Regions from separate parts of the Candidatus Thiodiazotropha endoloripes genome, predicted to be linked through region 1. Evidence: predicted binding sites of a transcription regulator. Region 1 holds the regulator's gene; each other region holds the start of a gene.
The links. The regulator sigma-54, encoded in region 1, starts transcription at its own class of promoters, with help from an activator protein. The targets are predictions, from matches to a motif close to TGGCANGNTNCNTGCTT.
Positions count from the first base shown of each region.

Region 2: A3193_RS13290 (pilin) is a predicted target of sigma-54. The motif match lies at 2,982-2,998, and genes of this name have one in related genera.
Region 3: nifE (nitrogenase iron-molybdenum cofactor biosynthesis protein NifE) is a predicted target of sigma-54. The motif match lies at 2,580-2,596, and genes of this name have one in related genera.
Region 4: A3193_RS10435 (putative urea ABC transporter substrate-binding protein) is a predicted target of sigma-54. The motif match lies at 2,880-2,896, and genes of this name have one in related genera.

Region 1 is NZ_LVJW01000006.1:913,758-918,715, forward strand. It holds gene rapZ (RNase adapter RapZ) at 1-482, opposite strand, end outside; gene hprK (HPr(Ser) kinase/phosphatase) at 501-1,436, opposite strand; gene ptsN (PTS IIA-like nitrogen regulatory protein PtsN) at 1,436-1,906, opposite strand; gene hpf (ribosome hibernation-promoting factor, HPF/YfiA family) at 1,937-2,257, opposite strand; gene A3193_RS14780 (RNA polymerase factor sigma-54) at 2,411-3,895, opposite strand; gene lptB (LPS export ABC transporter ATP-binding protein) at 4,102-4,827, opposite strand; gene lptA (lipopolysaccharide transport periplasmic protein LptA) at 4,824-4,958, opposite strand, start outside.
Region 2 is NZ_LVJW01000006.1:594,475-599,432, forward strand. It holds gene A3193_RS13280 (two-component system sensor histidine kinase NtrB) at 1-1,375, shown strand, start outside; gene A3193_RS13285 (sigma-54-dependent transcriptional regulator) at 1,372-2,718, shown strand; gene A3193_RS13290 (pilin) at 3,088-3,471, shown strand; gene pilB (type IV-A pilus assembly ATPase PilB) at 3,838-4,958, shown strand, end outside.
Region 3 is NZ_LVJW01000003.1:1,738,649-1,743,606, forward strand. It holds gene nifN (nitrogenase iron-molybdenum cofactor biosynthesis protein NifN) at 1-1,122, opposite strand, end outside; gene nifE (nitrogenase iron-molybdenum cofactor biosynthesis protein NifE) at 1,119-2,540, opposite strand; gene A3193_RS07775 (MBL fold metallo-hydrolase) at 2,799-3,629, shown strand; gene A3193_RS07780 (alpha/beta fold hydrolase) at 3,715-4,614, shown strand; gene A3193_RS07785 (ceramidase domain-containing protein) at 4,630-4,958, opposite strand, start outside.
Region 4 is NZ_LVJW01000003.1:2,339,619-2,344,576, reverse strand. It holds gene A3193_RS10450 (putative bifunctional diguanylate cyclase/phosphodiesterase) at 1-800, opposite strand, end outside; gene A3193_RS10445 (zinc metalloprotease HtpX) at 1,169-2,134, opposite strand; guanidine-I (ykkC/yxkD leader) riboswitch at 2,944-3,079, shown strand; gene A3193_RS10435 (putative urea ABC transporter substrate-binding protein) at 3,139-4,179, shown strand; gene A3193_RS20560 (hypothetical protein) at 4,207-4,362, opposite strand; gene A3193_RS10430 (ABC transporter permease) at 4,399-4,958, shown strand, end outside.

The DNA.
Region 1 (4,958 bases):
ATCCGATTGCGCACCAGATCCCGAAGCTCATGCACATTGGTGTGAGTGGTATCGATCCTAAGATCAGCCGCCTCATTCAATGGCTGCAAAAGATCCCGCTCATGCTGGATCGCTTCACTGAGCGAGCGTTGCTGATTGGTCAGGGGATGCTTGCGCCGGGTTTCACTAAAGCGCTTGATCAGTGTATCCAGCTGGGCATCCAGGAACAGCATGTTACAGTCGAGACCGCGTTGACGAATACTCTTCACCACCTCCGGCAGATTGGAAATCTGACTGGGCTGACTCCTTGCATCGATACCAACAGCGGTTTTCTTGAAAGTCTCCTCTGGCTCATCGTTTAGATAATCGGAAACGGAAACCAACAGGGAGACCGGCAGATTATCGATACAGTAGTAACCCAGATCTTCAAGGGTATGCAAAGCGATGGTCTTTCCTGATCCGGAAAGTCCGGTGACAATCTGCAGTTTTATCTCATTTGCCATCTCGCTCAGGCCCCAAGACTATTCTTGATCGATGTAGTTTTGTTGACGTTCGATAAAATCCTGGGTTGCATTGTACCCATCCATCTTCAGCAGATGCTGCCTGACGGCAGTCTCCACCAGGATCGCCAGATTCCTGCCTGCCGCAACCGGCAGACTCGTCTGGGGAACATCCACACCCAATAGGGTCCGATGTGAGTGGCACCCCTCCAGGCGATCCATATTTTCGAGTTTTTCATCATCAAAGTGGAGGAGATCTATGATCAAGTGTAACTGTTTATTCGGCTTTATAGCACTATTACCGAAGATAGCCCTGACATTAATCAGACCCAGCCCACGAACTTCAAGAAAATCCTGCAACACCTTCGGGCATCGCCCACTCAATGTGTTCGTGCCTGTCTTATAGAACTCGGTTGCATCATCGGCAACCAGACGATGCCCCCGGGAGATCAGTGCCAGCGCAAGCTCACTTTTGCCGATTGCCGGATCACCGCTCAACAACACACCCTTACCCAGCACTTCCATATAGACCCCATGCAACAACAGGGTCTCACCAACTGGCAGGCTGAATTTCTCCAGCAGTCTATGGATGACATGGTTATCCCCTTTGGGGGTAAACATCAAGGCTGTATGGCTGTTTTTCGCCGACTCCAGGCAAGCCGGCTTGGGCTGCAGGCCATCGGTAAAGATCAGCGCAAGCGGGGAAGAGTCGAACAGGGTTTTCAGAGACTCCAGGTAGCCGGTATCGCCACCATACAGCAGATGCTGCTGTTCCGGAGGGCCAACCACCTGTATCTGGTTCGGACGTATCAGGTTAAGTGGACCTACCGGTTGTTGTCCGTCCGGGGACTCACTGTCCAGAAGGATATTTCCTTCACCACCCTCACCATCCCAGCTGAGCTCAAGTTCACTGGCAAATTCGTCGAAAAGATCGCGAATGGTGTAGTTGGATGGCATCAATCTGATGAGGTTATGGTTTCTCGCTGCTTGATCAACTGAAACAGTTGCTGCGTTGTTTCCGCCTCACGCAGTGCGGTACAAAAGGGGGGGTCATCGAACATTCTGGCCAACTTCGCCAGCAGCTGAAGATGTTCGTCTGTGGCCTGTTCCGGTACCAGCATGGCGAACGCCAGATCGACCGGCTGACTGTCTATGGCGTCGAAATCGACACCATTGGGCATCTGAATGAACGCTGCGGTGGCCTGTGTGACCTGAGACATGCGCGCATGGGGTAGCGCAATTCCTTTGCCCAGTCCGGTACTGCCGAGTCGCTCCCTCTCAAGCAATGCATCGAACACAATATCCTGTGACAGCCCGGGAGCAGCATCGGCCAATCTCTGACCAAGCTGCTCAAGGGCGCGTTTTTTACTGGCTGCCTCCACACCGCAGCCGAGACGTTCCTCAAGCAGAAATCCGTCGGGAAACATGGAGACCTCGCCAGTTCAATCTATCGAAAGTTACTCAACTGCATACTTCACACCGCTACCGGCGCGATGACTCTGCATCTTTTCTTTGTGTTTAATCACCTGCCTGTCCAACTTGTCAGTCAAGCCATCAATGGCGGCATACATATCTTCCTGCACTGAATCAGCGAATACGCTGGCACCGTTCACTTGCATGGTGGCTTCCGCCTTCTGCCTCAGCTTCTCAACGCTCAAGATGACATGCACATTGATTACATTATCAAAATGCCGCTCAAGACGTTCGAATTTATTATCTACATAGCTTTTCAAGGCATCGGTTACTTCCACATGATGACCGGTAACGCTTATTTGCATAATTATCTCCTGTCTTAGATGAGTTGGCTCATCACTCTGACCGACTCGCTGAATCGATTCCCGAAACCATCGATCAGGCTGACCATGAGGCCGGATTCGGCTGGAACCACAACCCCTGTTTTCATAGACATCCTGAGCGGTAGATCAATTCACCTACATCAGTCGTTTACGCTCATTCGACGGCGGTATGCTCATCGATTCACGATACTTTGCCACCGTTCGGCGGGCCACTTTGATGCCCTGTTCCGATAGGATGGCGGCGATCTTGTTGTCGCTGAGCGGTTTGCTTGTGTTTTCAGCGGCAATCAATTTTTTAATCAGTGCTCGAATCGCGGTGGAGGAGCACTCCCCGCCGGCACTGGTGTTGACGTGGCTGGAGAAGAAATACTTGAACTCCAGCGTGCCCCGGGGGGTATGCATATATTTCTGGGTCGTCACCCGGGAAATGGTCGATTCATGCATCTCCAGTGCCTCGGCAATATCCCTCAATACCAGCGGCTTCATAGCCTCCTCGCCATGCTCAAAAAAGCCCCGCTGATATTCAACAATCTTACTCGCAACACGCAGAATAGTCTCATTACGGCTCATCAGGCTTTTAATGAACCAGCGCGCCTCCTGCAGATGGTTCTTAAGAAAGGTGTTGTCATCGCTCTGATCCGCCCGCCGGATCAGGCTGGCGTAGTCATTGTTGACCCGAAGCTTGGGGGTAACCTCCCCATTCAGCTCCACAACCCAGCGGTTGTTGCGCTTGCTGACGAAGACATCCGGAATCACATATTCAGGCTCACTTTTTGCGATTGCCGTGCCCGGATGGGGATTCAGGGTCCGGATCAGCTGCATGATGGCAGCGAGCTCCTGCTGATCCACCTTCATGCGACGTATGATCTGATTCTGATCCTGGGCGGAGAGCAGATTGAAGTGATCCCGGCAGAGTTTTATCGCCTGATCCCGATAGGGGGTCTCTTCCGCCAATTGACGAAGCTGAATCAGCAGGCAGTCCTGGGCGCCCTGGGCTCCGACACCCGGTGGATCGAATGCCTGAATCCGATGCAGTACCGCCTCGACATCCTCCAGGGTCGCTTCCTCATCATTCAGCGAACTCAGAATATCCTGCAGGTCGCCTTTGAAGTAACCATCCTCATCGATACTGTCGATCAGGGTGGTGGCTATCACGATATCCTGTTCGGTGAAAGGGGTCAGGGTCATCTGCCAGACCAGATGGTCATGCAGGGTTACAGCGCCGCTACGCTGTACCAGATAGTCATGGTCTGCGGCATCTCCGCCGCTGCTGGCCGGCGGCAGGTAACTGTCGTAGACATCGGTCCATTCACTGTCCACCGGCAGATCCTCGGTCAGCTGGCTGCTGTCGGTCTGAATCTCCCGCTCGTTATTGATGTCATTCGACCCCTCGACTTCCTTGCTCTCCCGGGTCTGTTCACCAGCCTCCTGGGCATCTCCCTCTTTCTGCAGCTGAGTGCTGAACTCCTCCTCGCCCTCAAGCATCGGGTTGGTCTCAAGCACCTCCTGAACCTCCTGGCTCAGGTCGAGCGCAGAGAGCTGCAACAGGCGGATTGCCTGCTGCAATTGAGGAGTCATGGTGAGATGTTGTCCGAGTCGGAGCTGTAGAGCCTGCTTCATAGCAGAGATATCTTTAAACCTGGTATGTTATTTGTATGTCTTTATTCTCATTTTAGCTAAAAATAGCCGCCTACGGAAAGATTCTTCTTCACTGGGTCGATTCTCCTGGGTTCACACCACACTCCAACTTATTCCATACTGATTGAGACCGCCTTCAGCGCGCCTGCCGCTGCCTGTTTAATCCATTAAAAAACAGTGTTATAGACTCACATCGTAAAATTTTCACCCAGGTAGACACTGCGCACCTCCTGGTTGCCGAGGATCTCCTCGGTGGTTCCCTCCGCCAGCACTTTACCACTGTTGATGATGTAGGCCCGGTCGCATATATCGAGTGTCTCCCTGACATTATGATCGGTTATCAGGATCCCAATCTTTAAGGATTTCAGATGCTGGATGATCTTTTTGATATCGATCACGGCAATCGGATCGACCCCGGCAAAGGGCTCATCGAGCAAAATGAAGGCGGGCTCCATGGAGAGGGCCCGGGCAATCTCCAGTCGGCGCCGCTCGCCACCGGAGAGACTCATCGCCATGCTCTCCCGCAGATGCTCGATACCGAACTCCGTCAGCAACTGGTCACATCGGGCCTTACGTGCCTGGCTACCCAGCTCTTTGCGATGTTCCAGTATCGCCAGAATATTCTGCGCCACCGTCAATCGCCTGAAGATGGAGGGCTCCTGGGCCAGGTAACCGATACCCAGACGGGCCCGCTTGTGCATCGCCTGATCAGTCAGCTCCTCCCCATCCAGATAGATCCGCCCCTGATCCGCCTGCACCAGGCCGACAATCATATAGAAGCTGGTGGTCTTGCCGGCACCGTTGGGCCCCAGCAACCCCACCACTTCCCCGCTGTTGAGGTTCAGTGAGACGCCATCCACCACTCTACGCTTGTAGTACTGCTTCTGCAGATCGACAGCCTGCAACTGACTCACGGTTCAGTTTTCCCGGTTTGGGGCTCAATCACCACCTGCACCCGCTGTTTACCCTGGACACTGCTGCCAGCTCTGACCTGTGCATTGGCCCGGTTATAGACGATGCGGTCATTGCGGAAGCTGTTCCCCCC
Region 2 (4,958 bases), 320 kb from region 1:
GGAACATCAGGCTTACCTGGCCCTGTTCATCGATATTCTGGCGATCACCCTGCTGATGTATGCCAGTGGCGGCATCCAGACAGGCCTGGGCATGCTGATCGCGGTCTCCATCTCCGCAGGAGCGCTGATCATGGGGGGGCGGGCATCGCTCCTGTTTGCCGCACTGGCTGCACTGGCCGTGATCACCGATCAGGTCCACGCCAGCCTGAGCAACCGTGCATCGCCCCAGTTTATCCAGGCCGGATTCCTGGGAGCCGTCTATTTCGCCACCGCCCTGCTGACCTGGGTATTGAGCAGCCGTGCCCGTGCCAGTGAGCGCCTGGCCGAGAAACGGGCCAGCGAACTGGACCACATGGCCAAGATCAATGCCTATGTCATAAAACATATGCAGACCGGGGTCCTTGTCATCGATGCCTCAGGCAGAATCCTGATGATGAACGACCCTGCCTGGCATCTGTTGGGCATGCCCTCAGCCACCACCGGCAGCCATCTGGCCAAGGCATCCCCGGAGCTGGCCCACATTGTGCGCAAACGGCAAAATCCCAAACGCAAACAGAAACTCACCTTCCGCAGCCAGAGCCAGGGACCTGAACTGAAGGCTCAATTCAATGCGCTAAGCGGCGAAGAGGCGGGAGACATGCTGATTTTTCTTGAAGATACCTCACAAGTAACCCGTGAGGCGCAACAGATGAAGCTGGCCTCACTGGGGCGACTCACCGCCAGCATCGCCCATGAGATACGCAACCCCCTGGGGGCGATCAGTCACGCAAGTCAACTGTTTCGCGAATCCCCGAGTCTCAATGTTGCCGACAAGAGACTGACTGAAATCATCACCACCAATGCAGCCCGGGTGAATCAGGTGATTGAGAACGTCCTTCAGCTCTCACGCCGGGAACCCGGCCAGCAGGTCACTATTCAACTCGACCCCTGGCTGAAAAAACTCACTTCAGACCTGATCAGACACCAGGGCTTCAAAGAGGAGAGCATTCGCCTGCAGATCGACCCCGTATCGACCAAAGTCTTCGCAGATCCTGAACAACTGCGTCAATTGGTAAGTAATCTCTGCAACAATGCACGGGAGCATTGTGACAAGAAAAACCTGCAACTGAGGATTGTTGGCGGCATGACCAAAGAGTACCAGCATCCTATACTGGATGTGTTGGACAATGGACCCGGTATCGCCCCGGAAGTGGCCAAGCAGATCTTCGAACCCTTTTTCACAACACGCAATACCGGTACCGGGCTTGGTCTTTATATCGCAAAGGAGTTAAGTGAAACCAATCGGATACGACTGGAGTATATCCCGGGCCCAACCGGCGGAAGCTGCTTCCGCCTACACTTTGAAAACTGGCAGCCAGAGAAACAACAAGCATGACACAACCTACCGCACTGATTGTCGATGACGAACCCGATATCTGTGAACTGTTGGAGATAACGCTGTTGCGTATGGGTATTGATGCCCACTCTGTATTCAATCTGGCCAGTGCCCATGAACTACTGGCAGAGCAACAATTTGATCTTTGTCTATCAGACATGCGTCTGCCTGATGGAAACGGAATCGACCTGGTACGCCATATCAATGAGACCTACCCCCAGCTCCCTGTTGCAATGATCACCGCCCATGGAAACATGGAGTCTGCGATTGAAGCACTGAAGGCAGGCGCGTTCGATTTTGTATCCAAACCGGTAGACCTGGAGGTCCTTCGCAAGCTGGTGCAGCAGGCCATCAAACTCAGCAAACCGGCAAATGGCAAAACCCAGGTCAAAAAGGATTCAGCAGCCACCCATGAACCGATGCTGGGTAACTCCCCAGCCATGACCCGTATCATCAAATTGATCGAAAAGCTCGCAAGAAGTCAGGCACCGGTCTACATCAGCGGTGAATCGGGTACTGGTAAAGAGCTGGCTGCGAGAATGATCCACTATCAGGGCCCCCGTGCGGACAACCCCTTTGTGGCGGTCAACTGCGGCGCCATCCCGCAGGAGCTTATGGAGAGTGAGCTGTTCGGCCATAAAAAGGGCAGCTTTACCGGTGCCACCCATGATAATGAAGGCCTTTTTCTGAGTGCCAACGGTGGAACCCTGTTTCTGGATGAGATCGCAGACCTACCACTACATATGCAGGTAAAACTGCTTCGGTCCATACAGGAGAAGATGATCAGGCCTGTGGGTGGACAGAAGGAGATCCCCATTGATTTACGCATCATCAGTGCAACCCATAAGGATCTCGCCACCCTGGTTGAGCAAGGTGAATTCCGCCAGGATCTGTTTTATCGAATCAATGTCATCGAATTACCCTTACCACCCTTGCGCGAACGTACTGAGGACATCCCCCTGCTTGCCCAGCATTTCCTTACCCGACTCGCTCGTCATGGGGGCATTAAAAAACCGAAACTCACCACAGAGGCGGTAAAGAAACTGAAGTCATATCCGTTTCCGGGAAACATCCGTGAACTCGAGAATATTCTGGAACGCTCCGTAACACTGCTTGATAGTGAGAAGCTTGAGACTGATGACCTGCTGTTGCCGAACCATGTATCTGATACGGAAAACCAGACAACACCTCAGGGACTTGGGGAGAAAATGGAGCAGGTGGAACGACAAGCGATCATTGAGGCCCTTGAAGAGACCCGCTGGAACAGAACCGCTGCCGCAAAAAAACTGGGGATGAGTCTAAGATCGCTGAGGTATCGACTTGAGAAGCTGGAGATCGAGTAGGTAAAACGTGAACAGATTCACATTTCTGGTCTGGTGGAATCAAGACACCAACATCTATCAATAAATCACAGTTCATCGGCCATCAGGCTAAAGTGACATTTTCTGTCACTTTCTAACATCCAGGGTCTCAAGAAACAGTGAGCTTAATTGATGCGCAGATAGGTTATGATAAAAGCAAGAAAACGATCAAATATAAATAATTTTCTTAATTATCATCATGTTATAATTTTTTCAGGCCGTTCGATGAGTAATTTAGCCGTAGTTGGCACACATTCTGCTGCTAGCTAATTAACTCGGCGAAATTCATGGATTAAAGTTTTACTTTAAAACGCCGACAACTCAGGCACCAACTCATACGGAGCGTTAAAGATGAAAAAACAAGCTGGTTTCACCCTTATTGAACTCATGATCGTTGTTGCGATCATCGGTATCCTGGCAGCCATCGCATTGCCTGCCTATCAGGATTTTACAACCCGCGCACAAGTATCCGAGGCACTCGCCGTAGCTAGTGGCTCCAAAGCAACAGTAGGCGAAAACCTGGCTTCTAACGTTGCTGACACATGCTTGGGTGTAAACGTGGGCACGGTTGAAGGCACTACTCTAGCTTGCGCCGCTGGCGTATTGACTGCTACCACCACTACTACTGTAGGTGCTGTTTCTATCGTTCTGACACCTAACAGCACTCCAACTGGTGTGGAATGGGTGTGCACGGGTAGTGACAACAGATACATTCCGGCTGAATGCCGCCAATAGTTAATAAACTGTCGTAGATCATACGGCACTCTTAAGCAAAAGCCCCGAACTACTCGGGGCTTTTTTAATTCCACTAATCATAAAAGAGAACGTATCTAAAAAATACTATAAAATCTATTTATAGCGTTTACAATGTTAAGTTGGACTCTACATAATCTATTGCGCGCTCAGAAATGTAGCGCTATATTGTCAGCGTATCAATGGCTTACGTAAAGCATTGCCACTTTTTAATGAAATGAGTTTACTTATAACCGTGCTTTAACATCCCACCTACAGTGATACATATATTCACAGCTGCATCTAAACTATATTTAAACTCTGCCGCAAACATTACAAGTACTATAAGATATCAAGTGTATTTATCGGATGGCTTCAACCAAACCACAAGTCAATCTAAGCGGTCTAGGGCGCTGCCTCATTCAAGATGGCCTGATCACAGAAGACCAGGCAGAATCAACATTTGTCGAGGCTTTGCAAAAAAAGACCCCCTATGTCGCCTATCTAGTTGAAAAAAAGATCCTCAAAAGTTTAGATATTGCGATATCCGCATCTAGGGGATTCGGTGTACCCATTTTTGATCTTAACGTACTGGATCAAGAAGTTATACCCAGCGATGCAGTACCTGAAAAGCTAATACGTACTCATCATGCTTTACCCATATTCAAACGAGGTAATCGTCTCTTTCTAGCTGTATCTGATCCTACTAATCACCAAGGACTGGATGAAATCCGTTTTAATACAGGGTTAGCTTCTGAAGCAATTCTCGTTGAAGAGAATAAACTCGGAAGGATGATTGAAAAGGTGCTGGAGGCACAAGAGACAGGTATGGATGATCTGCTTGATGCAGATCTAGATAATCTGGATATTTCTACTGGGGAAGAAGATACTTCAAATGATGAATCTAATCTTGACGTAGACGAAGCACCTGTAGTCCGCTATATCAACAAGATACTGCTTGACGCCATCAATCAAGGTGTTTCTGATGTCCATTTTGAACCTTACGAATACACCTATAGAATTCGCTATCGTCAAGATGGCATGCTCCGAGAGATTGCTAATCCACCCTCCAACTTAGCCAACCGACTATCTAGTCGAATCAAGGTAATGTCACGGATGAATATTGCTGAAAAACGCGTACCACAGGATGGTCGTATTAAAATGCAGCTCTCCAAAAAACGTGCTATCGACTTTCGTGTAAATACCTGCCCTACACTATACGGTGAAAAGATTGTCTTACGTATTTTGGATCCAACAAGTGCACAACTTGGTATAGAAGCATTAGGTTTCGAGGAAGACCAGCAGAAGTATTTTCTTGACGCTATCAGCAAGCCGTACGGCATGATTCTCGTGACCGGCCCAACTGGTAGCGGTAAAACAGTAAGCCTTTATACAGCACTTAATTTACTCAACAAACCCGAAGTTAATATTTCTACAGCTGAAGATCCAGTTGAGATCCAGGTTGCCGGAATCAATCAAGTCAATATGAA
Region 3 (4,958 bases), on a different contig from region 1:
TGCCATCTTCTCCAGATCTTCCAGATCACCGATCTTCACTGTCTCGGAAGCGACCTGTTGCAGAGCTGGGGAATTTATCGGTGCAACAGCTGCCACGGTTTCAGCACCTACCCCAGCCAGCATTTGACTCAATGCAACCAGGTGATCAGGATCCGCTGCCAGAGCAAAGCGAGCCATACCCAGCATGAAATGGCTGTCGAGCATAGCGTCCTGCAACTGAGCCCGCTGACGCTCCAGTTTTGCAGGAACCGGCTCTTCAGAGATTCGATGCAAACGGTTAATAAAACTATCCATCGCCTGTAGGCCCATCAGGTGATCAAACCGGTAGTCTGGCACTCCGGTCAGCTGCTTTAGAGTATCGGCTGCTTTTTCCAAGGAACTGCCAATCACCAGAGTGGCTTTGGCATCTCCAAGGGTTAACATCTCAGACACCTCTGTACCTCCGATGGTTAGTGGGGAAAACTCATCCTCACCCAAATGACCATCCAGCGAATCTGACAGATCAGGAATCACCACGGGGCGTAAGCCAAATGATTCGATGATATCTTTCAGCTCCTCCAGGTCTCCCGGAGTCAGTGATGCACCGACCAGAACATTGACTTGTCTATGACGCTGGCCTGGTGTGGTATTGGCTTCTTTCGCTGCAGGTACAGTGGTTTTGATAATCGCTTCCACCGCTTTGGCAAAACCACTCTCCAGGCAACCGGTATAATCTGGAGTGGCAACCGGCACCACCGGTATGGTATCGAACTGGGGGTACTTGTCTCGAAACATCTTCAGTGCCATGCGGACATCGCTGCCCTGAGTCTCGGACAATCCGGTGGTGGGTACCCCGAGCAGCATTGGCTGATTCTTTTCCGCAATTGTCTTTAACCCTTCAACCACACTCTCTTCAGAACCCATGACCGTCGTCACCTGGTCCATGGCCGTGGTCTGCAGCGGAATGGGTTCACGGAAGTGCCTTACAAAAAACACCTTGCCAAAAGCAGTACAACCTTGAGAGCCATGTAACATGGGTATGGCACGACGAAATCCAAGAAAAGCCAAAGCGGCGCCGATGGTCTGACTGGCTTTCAGAGGACTTACAGAGAGCGCCTTGTTACGTTTGATGATCTCAGTCATGCCACTACCTCCTGGTCTGATGTGGATTCAGCTGTGGAGGCTCCCACCGCCCAGGGTGCAGGTGTACGGACCTGAGGCCAGACAGGACTCTCGATGGTCAGCACCAGCTGACGTGCCAGCTCCACCATGCCCTGATAACCGGCATAGCCAAACTCGCGTTCCTGATTGATATCAAGAAAGGGGATACGTGCCTTGAGCGCGGTATACATATTGCGGCCACCCGCAATCAACACATCCACATTTTTTTCATGAACAATGTTGATCAAGGCCCTTGGATTACCCTCTTCCAGCATGACGGCATCCTGCCCCATCAACTCTTTGATTCTGGCTTTATCCTCTTCAGTGGATTTTTTGGTACCAGTTGCCACCACTTCCATGCCTAAATCCTGCAAGGCTGCGATCACAGACCAGGATTTAACTCCTCCGGTATAGAGCAGCACCTTACGCCCGCGCAATTTCTCCCGCCAAGGCTCGAGCAATTGATCAATTCTCGTCTCTTCACGGCTGATCAGTGCCTCAGTTCTTTGGCTTAAATCCTCATCGTCAATCACCCGGGCAAAATCGCGCAATGCCTGAGAAACATCTCTAACACCGTAAAAGCTGCCTTCGAACCAGGGTGTACCAAAAGCTTCCTGAAGCTTACGTGCGACGTTGATCATCGCCTTTGAGCAGACCATCATATTGACAGTTGAGCGATGCATCGTCTGAACTTCGCGAAATCGCGCATCACCCGACAGGGTACAGAGCACCCGCAAACCCAACTCATCCAGCAGTGGTAAAACATGCCAGAGTTCACCAGCAATGTTATATTCGCCGATCAATGAGATATCATGGACCTTGATGCCTTCCCTGACAGCCTCTTCAGGCAGTGAATCCGGCTCTCTGCTCCCACACACATGTTTGACCATGGATTCGCCTGCAATGCGATTACCCAGGTTTTTGGTGCCGTAAAAGCCTGCGGCATCAACTGGAACGACAGGCGTACCCCATCGCTCTTCAGCGGCTCTGCAAACAGCCTCAACATCATCACCAACCAGTGCAGGTACACAGGTGTTGTAGACAAAAACAGCCGCTGGCTGGTAATTGTCAACAGCCTGTTTGATGGCATGAAACAGACGCTTTTCACCTCGCCCCATGATCACATCCTGCTCGGTGAGATCGGTGGTCATGCCGATACGAAATAGCCTGGAACCGCTCGACCTGGTACCCCGGTTATCCCAGGAGCTACCGGCACAAGCAATTGAACCATGAACGATATGGGCCACATCCGCGATCGGTAACAGTGCAATCTGAGCACCATCAAAGGCGCATCCACCAGCGGTAGCCCCAGGTTTCGGCTTTGCACATCCCGACTTTGATTTCTTGTTGTGCGCGCAGGCCGGTTCGTCGAGTAGAGCGGCAATATCTTTCTGTTTCATGTGATGGCCAGGACTCCATTAGGATTGATACGTAGTTATATGCAATCCACATGCCACTGCATATCTTGTTGTTTTTGCTACACTTGTTAATCAATTAGCTTTGTAGCGAACCCGACAATTTGTTCTGTTTGTAGGTAAGCGTAATCGATCAGAAATGCGACCAGAGCGTAATAGAAAAGCCTTACTGTAGATCGTAGTGTCAATTTTCGGTAAGAAAAAAACGTTATAGTTGCGGCAAAGTTTGTTATCTCAAAATCAATGAACCCTGCAGACGAACAATTTCCTGACCTTTCTGCTCTGTCACTGAGGTTTCTTGGCGTGGGGAATGCGCAGGCTACAGAATTGGGAGCTTCTGCTGCGGTATTGGAGAACCATGCTAAACCAATCCTTTTGATTGATTGTGGACCGGACACACTCAGCCGCTTCCGACAAAGATATGGTGACATAGAGCCTTCCGCCCTGTTTATTACACATGCCCATTTCGATCATATTGGTGGACTGGAGGGCTGGTTCTATCGGTTGATGACAAACAACATTGATCGAAAACTAAAACTATACATACCTGTAAAACTCTTGCCGGTTCTTCAACGCAGAATAGCTGACTACCCCAATTTCATGGCTGAGGGGGGGTGCAACTTCTGGGAAGCTTTTCAATTAATCCCAGTATCTGAACGGTTTTGGCTCAATGACCTGTTGTTTGACCTTTTTCCGGTTAGACACCATGAATATGACACAGCATTCGGTCTTGCCCTAAAAGGTCATTTCCTGTTTACCGGTGATACGCTCCCAATACCGGAAGTATTGATCCGATTCGCCAGTCATGGTGAACTGATCTTCCATGACTGCACGGTAGATGAAAGTCCCTCACACACGTCTCTGAGTGAGATTAAGCGTACCTATCGACCTGAGCAGTGGCGTAGAATGATCTTCTATCACTATGCCTCTCTATCTGACCGAAAATTGATTGAAACAACAGGCCTGCAAGTCGCAAAACCTGATCAATCGTATCCGTTATCACCAGCCAGAAAGCCCTACTCCCACTTGCAAATAAGCTGCATTCCTTCAGAACAGCATGATAAATCAGAGTAAAATTGAATAATATAGCTTTACACGCTATTAAATAGATATGTCAGTCTTCAACTGGTAAGCCAATCCTCTTGAAAAGAGCAATCTAATGGATAACTTGCAGAAGAGAAGTACGGCTAATACCCATGTTGTCACACTACCTGACGGCAGACGTCTCGCGTATGCAGAGTACGGAGACCCCACAGGAATCCCGACACTCTATTTTCATGGATTTCCAGGCTCACGGCTGGAGGCACAACTATTCGATCTTCCTGCACGAAAGCAAAAATTGAGGGTAATCGCTCCGGATCGAAACGGTATTGGACTTTCAGATCCGAAACCGGATCGTTGCCTATTGGATTGGTCTCGTGATGTCAGCGATCTTCTCGATAGCCTGGATATTGAAAAGGTTCATTTAGTTGCTGTGTCCGGTGGTGGACCCTATGCTCTTGCCTGTGCAAGCCAATATGCTAAACGAATTCATGATCTAACCCTGGTTTGTCCATTGGGACCACTTGATCAAGTGGAATTAATGAAGAGTCTTCGCTGGCCCGGTAGATACAGTTTCAAATCAGTTCGTACAACACCATTGTTAATGCAGATAACCTATGGGTTATTCATCATTCCCGTGGCACAGCGATGGCCACAAATTATCTATCAGATGATGGTAGCTATGGCTCCACCAGCAGATACCAGGGTATTGAACCGTCATCAAGTACGTAAAATCATGTGTGGTTCAATCAGTGAAGCCGCCCGTCAGGGACGCAGTGCAATCTTGTATGAAATGTTTCTATATGCCAAATCCTGGGGATTCGATATCTCAAAGATCAAGATGCCTGTACATCTCTGGCATGGAACAGCGGATGAAACAGTACCGATGATCCATGGAAACACCATCGCCAATTCGCTAGAAAACTGTAAGCCACACTATATTCGAGGCGAAGGACACTTCTCCCTACCGATTAACTGTGTAGACCGGATACTGAGTGAGTCACTATCAAGTGGTTAGTAGTTTGATACGTAGTTACTCTGCATTAGTCTCAATCATCTTTTCTCTTTCGTCAGGCCCAAACTCATACATACTCCCGGCAATCAAAACACTCATCACGAAATATAATGCCAAACCGTTCATCAAGTGCCACAGAAAGTGAGTGCCCCATGGCCAGAAATCACAAACCATTTGATCTATTGTTCGAAAAGACAAAGACAGGGTAAAAGCTACTGCAGCATAAACCAGGCGGTTTACATGTTTTAGATCGATGATCTTGCATGAAATAACAAGAAGCCAGACACCAATCCATGCAGGCAAATAAAAAACAGACCCATTTAATAGATCTGAAGGTAGACGATTAA
Region 4 (4,958 bases), on a different contig from region 1:
ATGGAATCATTGAGGGTTTTGAAATTATCCAGATCCAGATAGATCAAAGCTCCGATATGGGAATGATGGATCGAGCGTGCAATATCCTTGCTCAGGCGTTCGGTCAGCAGACGTCGATTCGGCAGATTGGTGAGTGCATCATGGTAGGCGAGGTGTTCGATGATCTTACGGGAGTGGCGCTGTCTGATGTTCATCGCCAGGGAATCGGATAAATTCCGATTGATACTGATCGCACCTGAAGCCATCACGATGACATAGATACAAAGCATGAAGCCCAGGCCGAGATTGGCCGGCCCACCGAGGGTGAAGAGTCTGATGATCAATGGGATGATTACCAGTAACATGTAACCCAGAGAGGCGGGTAGCAGGGCCGCTTGAGTTATCACACCGCCTGCGGCCATACCGATCAGACTGGCTATGATTATGGTTTGATGGAAAGACTGCTCTCCCAAAGGGACCAGTAGAAATGCAGCGGATCCCCAGATGGCACCTGAAGCCAGCGTGCCTGCAATGGCTCGTTTCCGCCAGATCTTGAGGGAGCCCTCAGTGGATTTTCGGGCTTGATAGACACGGTAGGTGTAGTATCGATAGAGGCTTAAACCGAGCATGCCGGTAAACCAGCCAAGCAGAATCTGCCATTGAATCACGGACCACTGGGCAATCACGATAACGGTGGTGTTGATCATGATCGCGCTCAGCGAGGCGGGTAATCCGGTAAAAGACAACTCTACCTGATTCTCCCTGAGGCGAGCTGCAAAATCGGGTGGATCGCTGAGTGACGGGTCGGTATATTCAGTCATCTTTACTATTGCTTTATTTTTATACTCAACAGCTGTTCGCTGAGTGTTGGCGAATTGTTTCCTACCGGGCAGATGAGCTGATCATTCCTGGTCTACCACCCCCAAGGATTCTGTACCATAAAGAGTTCCAGCTTGCTGATTCGCTGGATGGTAGCCAATCTGCGGCATGGTGCAGCAGTGCCCTGATCCTGTATCTATAAATAATCCTTGTTGGGGTCCTGGTCTGGCTCAAATAGCCGTTCATCCATTTTCTGCAGTAACCAAAGCTTTTGATGCGGTCGGTTGAGTGCCTGTTAATGCGGCACATGGATCTAACTGCCAGGATAATGTCAGAAATTTCACCATGATGATAGGGCGGCTGGCGGATTTTAGCGCCAGATACGGAATATTGTTCGGTGTCCTGGCGAAAGCCTGGTTGTGTAGCTGGTCGGCAGCTCTACAGATTGATCAGGGAGATCTTCCATAGGAGTGGTGTAGCTATCTGATCTGTCTCCTAATTCGAGCAGTCGATCAATGCGTTCTCCGGGTTCGGGATGTGTGCGCAAGAGTGACGGCTCCGGTCTCCGGTACCCAGGAAGGAGCAGCTTTTGCCAGAACCTGCCATGGGGATAGGCGATTTTGTTCAAGGCATTGGCCAATCCCGCCGGGTCACCTGTCAATTCAGCAGCCAACAGGTCGGCATCGAATTCCCGTATTCTGGAGAGACCGAGTTGCATCACGGCGCTCAGAGAGGGGGAGACAATCAGCAGCAGTATGCCCCGCAGGGAGAAGGGGGTATAGCCAAGGAACAACAAGGGAAATGTAATCAGCAGTAAGATGATTCCCAAGCTTGACATCAGATGGGTCAGCCGGCTGATCAGATCGGCAATATTCATCAGTCGGATATCGTTATTTGCAAGGTGGGCGGTTTCATGGGCCAGTACCGCGATCAGCTCGCGCATCGAGAGCAGTTCCAAAAGTCCGTCAGTCAGCGCAATCGCGGTTTGATTTGTCCGACCCACGCTGAAGGCATTGGTGGTTTTACTGGGTATCCAGTAAAGGGTGGGGATGGATTTAAGCTTGGCGCGGCGGCTCAACTCTTCAATGACCATCCAGAGTTGTGGCGCCTGATCGGGGCTGATCGGTCTGGCCTGATAGAGATGCAGCAACCAGCGTGGAGACATGTCCGGCAGGGCAAAGATGATCACAGTAGTGCCGATGAATACCCATAGCCATAACTCCTGCCCAAACAGCAGTTCCACACAGAGCGCCAACAACAGAGACATGCCGCCAAGCAACAGTAATGTCTGCAGGAAGTTTCTAAATTTATGCTGTGAGATTCGAGTAAAATTCATGATGGGTGATCAATTACCACAGGTTTGGTAGTTTGATAAGGCTTAAACTCTGTTGTTCCCACATTCGACCAGACCTGCCTGACAGATATTTCTCCATTCGCTATAGTGGCGCGAAAGTCGTGGTGATTCGTGTTTATATGCGGCAAATCACTGCTTGATCCACTAAATTTCGATCTCCTTATTGAACAACAATCGCCCGGCAACTTTGAGGGCTACGATTTTAGGACCTGCTAACACGAATCTAATGCGCCTTGCTGGATCTGTTTCTGTGCCCAGCAAAAAAGCGGTATGGATGATCATTGATCAGACTGAACCAGGCAGGGTCTGCAATACCATCCGGCCTCCAGACTCTCGATTGTCGCTCACCGCTGCCGGGGTAGACCGATTCGTCATCGCCAAAGGCAAGATCTTAATGGTTACCAGGATAGTGCTCGATCAGGTAACGGATAGAGTCAGCCTGATCGTGAGTGGACCTATTTGAATTAACGGAGTGACATAAGGTTACAGATATCCTCATGAGCCGTCATTGCTCCCTGGATGTCCGGTAACAGATTCCGATGTCTGCCATCTGTCATTTTAACGTAAATCAATGAGAACGCTGTGACGCTCGACTGTTTCGGCTGCGTGTTTTTGGTGCGAAGCGGTTGCCAGCGTGCACCATTCTGCTTCGTGTTCCAAGGATGAAGCGATCGGGGATTTGATGTTGTTTTGGTTAAAGTATTGAATATTGGTCAATTAGTTTCATTGGCCTGGGTTTTGCAAAGTAGTTTGCGTCCGTGCCCTTGTTATCAGGACAATACAATTTAACCGAAATAGAAAGCTAGGGTTCCGATCCGGCTCAATACCAGACAAGGTGGTGAGCTGCGATGCCTGGTCCAAGAGCGTTCGACCTCTCCCTCTCAGTGCAGGGTATGGGTTACACGGCGGGATAAAAGCCCGGGAGACTTGCTTGGTCTGACTGCCAAGGGTGCTCCGTGTAGACAGATGTAACTGAGAGGTTCTTCATGAAACGTTTTGCCGCATTAATTCTCGCACTTTCTCTTAGCTCTGTGGCTCAGGCCGCTGATAGTTTCAAAATATGCTGGTCGATCTACGTAGGCTGGATGCCCTGGGCCTATGGGGCTGAGCAGGGGATTGTCAACAAATGGGCTGATAAATATGGCATCGATATCGAAGTGGTGCAGATCAATGACTATATCGAATCGATCAATCAATACACAGCGGGTGAGTTCGACGCCTGTACCATGACCAACATGGATGCCCTGACCATTCCGGCTGCCGGTGGTGTGGACAGTACCGCACTGGTGGTAGGCGACTTTTCCAACGGTAACGACGGGGTGGTGCTGAAGGGCAAGGACAAGCTGGCGGATATCAAAGGTCAGCAGGTTAACCTGGTGGAGTTGAGTGTCTCACACTATCTGTTGGCCCGTGGTCTTGAGAGTGTCGGTCTGAGTGAAAAGGACCTCACCGTGGTGAATACCTCCGATGCGGATATGGTTGCCATCTACGGCACCGATGATGTCACCGCCGTTGCCACTTGGAATCCCTTGCTGAGTGAGATCACATCAATGCCGAACAGCACCAAGGTGTTCGACTCCTCCATGATTCCGGGTGAGATTATCGATCTGCTGGTAATCAATACCGAAACGCTCAAGGCTAACCCGAAACTGGGTAAGGCGCTGGTGGGAGCCTGGTATGAAATCATGTCTGTCATGAGTGGCTCTGATAAGGCTGGCGTCGATGCAAAAACCCATATGGCAAGCGCATCCGGTACCGACCTGGCAGGCTATGAAGCACAACTGGCCAGTACCGAGATGTTCTATACCCCGGCGGCGGCCCTGGATCTCACCAACAGTGAAAAACTGCTGGCCACCATGGAGCATGTCGCCAACTTCTCCTTCGATCATGGCCTGTTGGGTGACGGTGCGCCGGATGCGGGTTTTATCGGTATCGAGATGCCTGCCGGCACCTTCGGTGATAAAGGCAATATCAAGTTCCGCTTTGACCCCAGCTACATGACCATGGCTGCGGAAGGCAAGCTCTAACTGGATATTGTTAGATTTAGCAAACCATCAGTTGACTCGGGCAATGCAGTTTTGATTCGACATCCCGGCAAAGGCCGGGATGTCGATGAGTGAATTAATCATTGCAGCCTGAAGCTGGTCGATTGTTGCAGAGATTTCATCCTCTTTTATTACCATTGGACGCTCAATGCCAAAGCTTTGCATGCAGGCTGGCCGGTGGAGTTTGTTTAGAGAAACCCTATGAAGAAATTCATCAATCAACACCCGGGCAGGGCATTCAAGCTGTTATTGGGTATCGCACCCTTTGTGCTTTTGATCCTGCTCTATGTGATGGGTTCGGATGCCCGTCTGGAAGTGAATCCGAATGACAAACTGTTACCCAGCATGAGTCAGATTGCCGATGGTCTGGAACGGATGGCCTTCGAGCCCAGCAAACGATCCGGCGAGTATCTGTTCTGGCAGGATACCGCCAGCAGTCTGACCCGTCTCGCTTTGGGAATCCTGATTGCGGCAATGCTTGGGTTGCTGATCGGTCTGGTGACCGGTGCACTGCCGATGATCGCTGCCTCCCTTTCGCCATTGCTGACTGTGGTCTCCCTGATACCACCGCTGGCGATTCTGCCGATTCTGTTCATTGTTTTCGGTCTCGGCGAGCTCTCCAAAGTGGTGTTGATCGCCCTCGGCATCACACCTTTCATCGCCCGGGACATTCAACGACGCACTCAGGAGATTCCCTTCGAACAGTTGGTAAAGGCCCAGTCACTGGGTGCCAATACCTCGCAGATCATGATTCGGGTGCT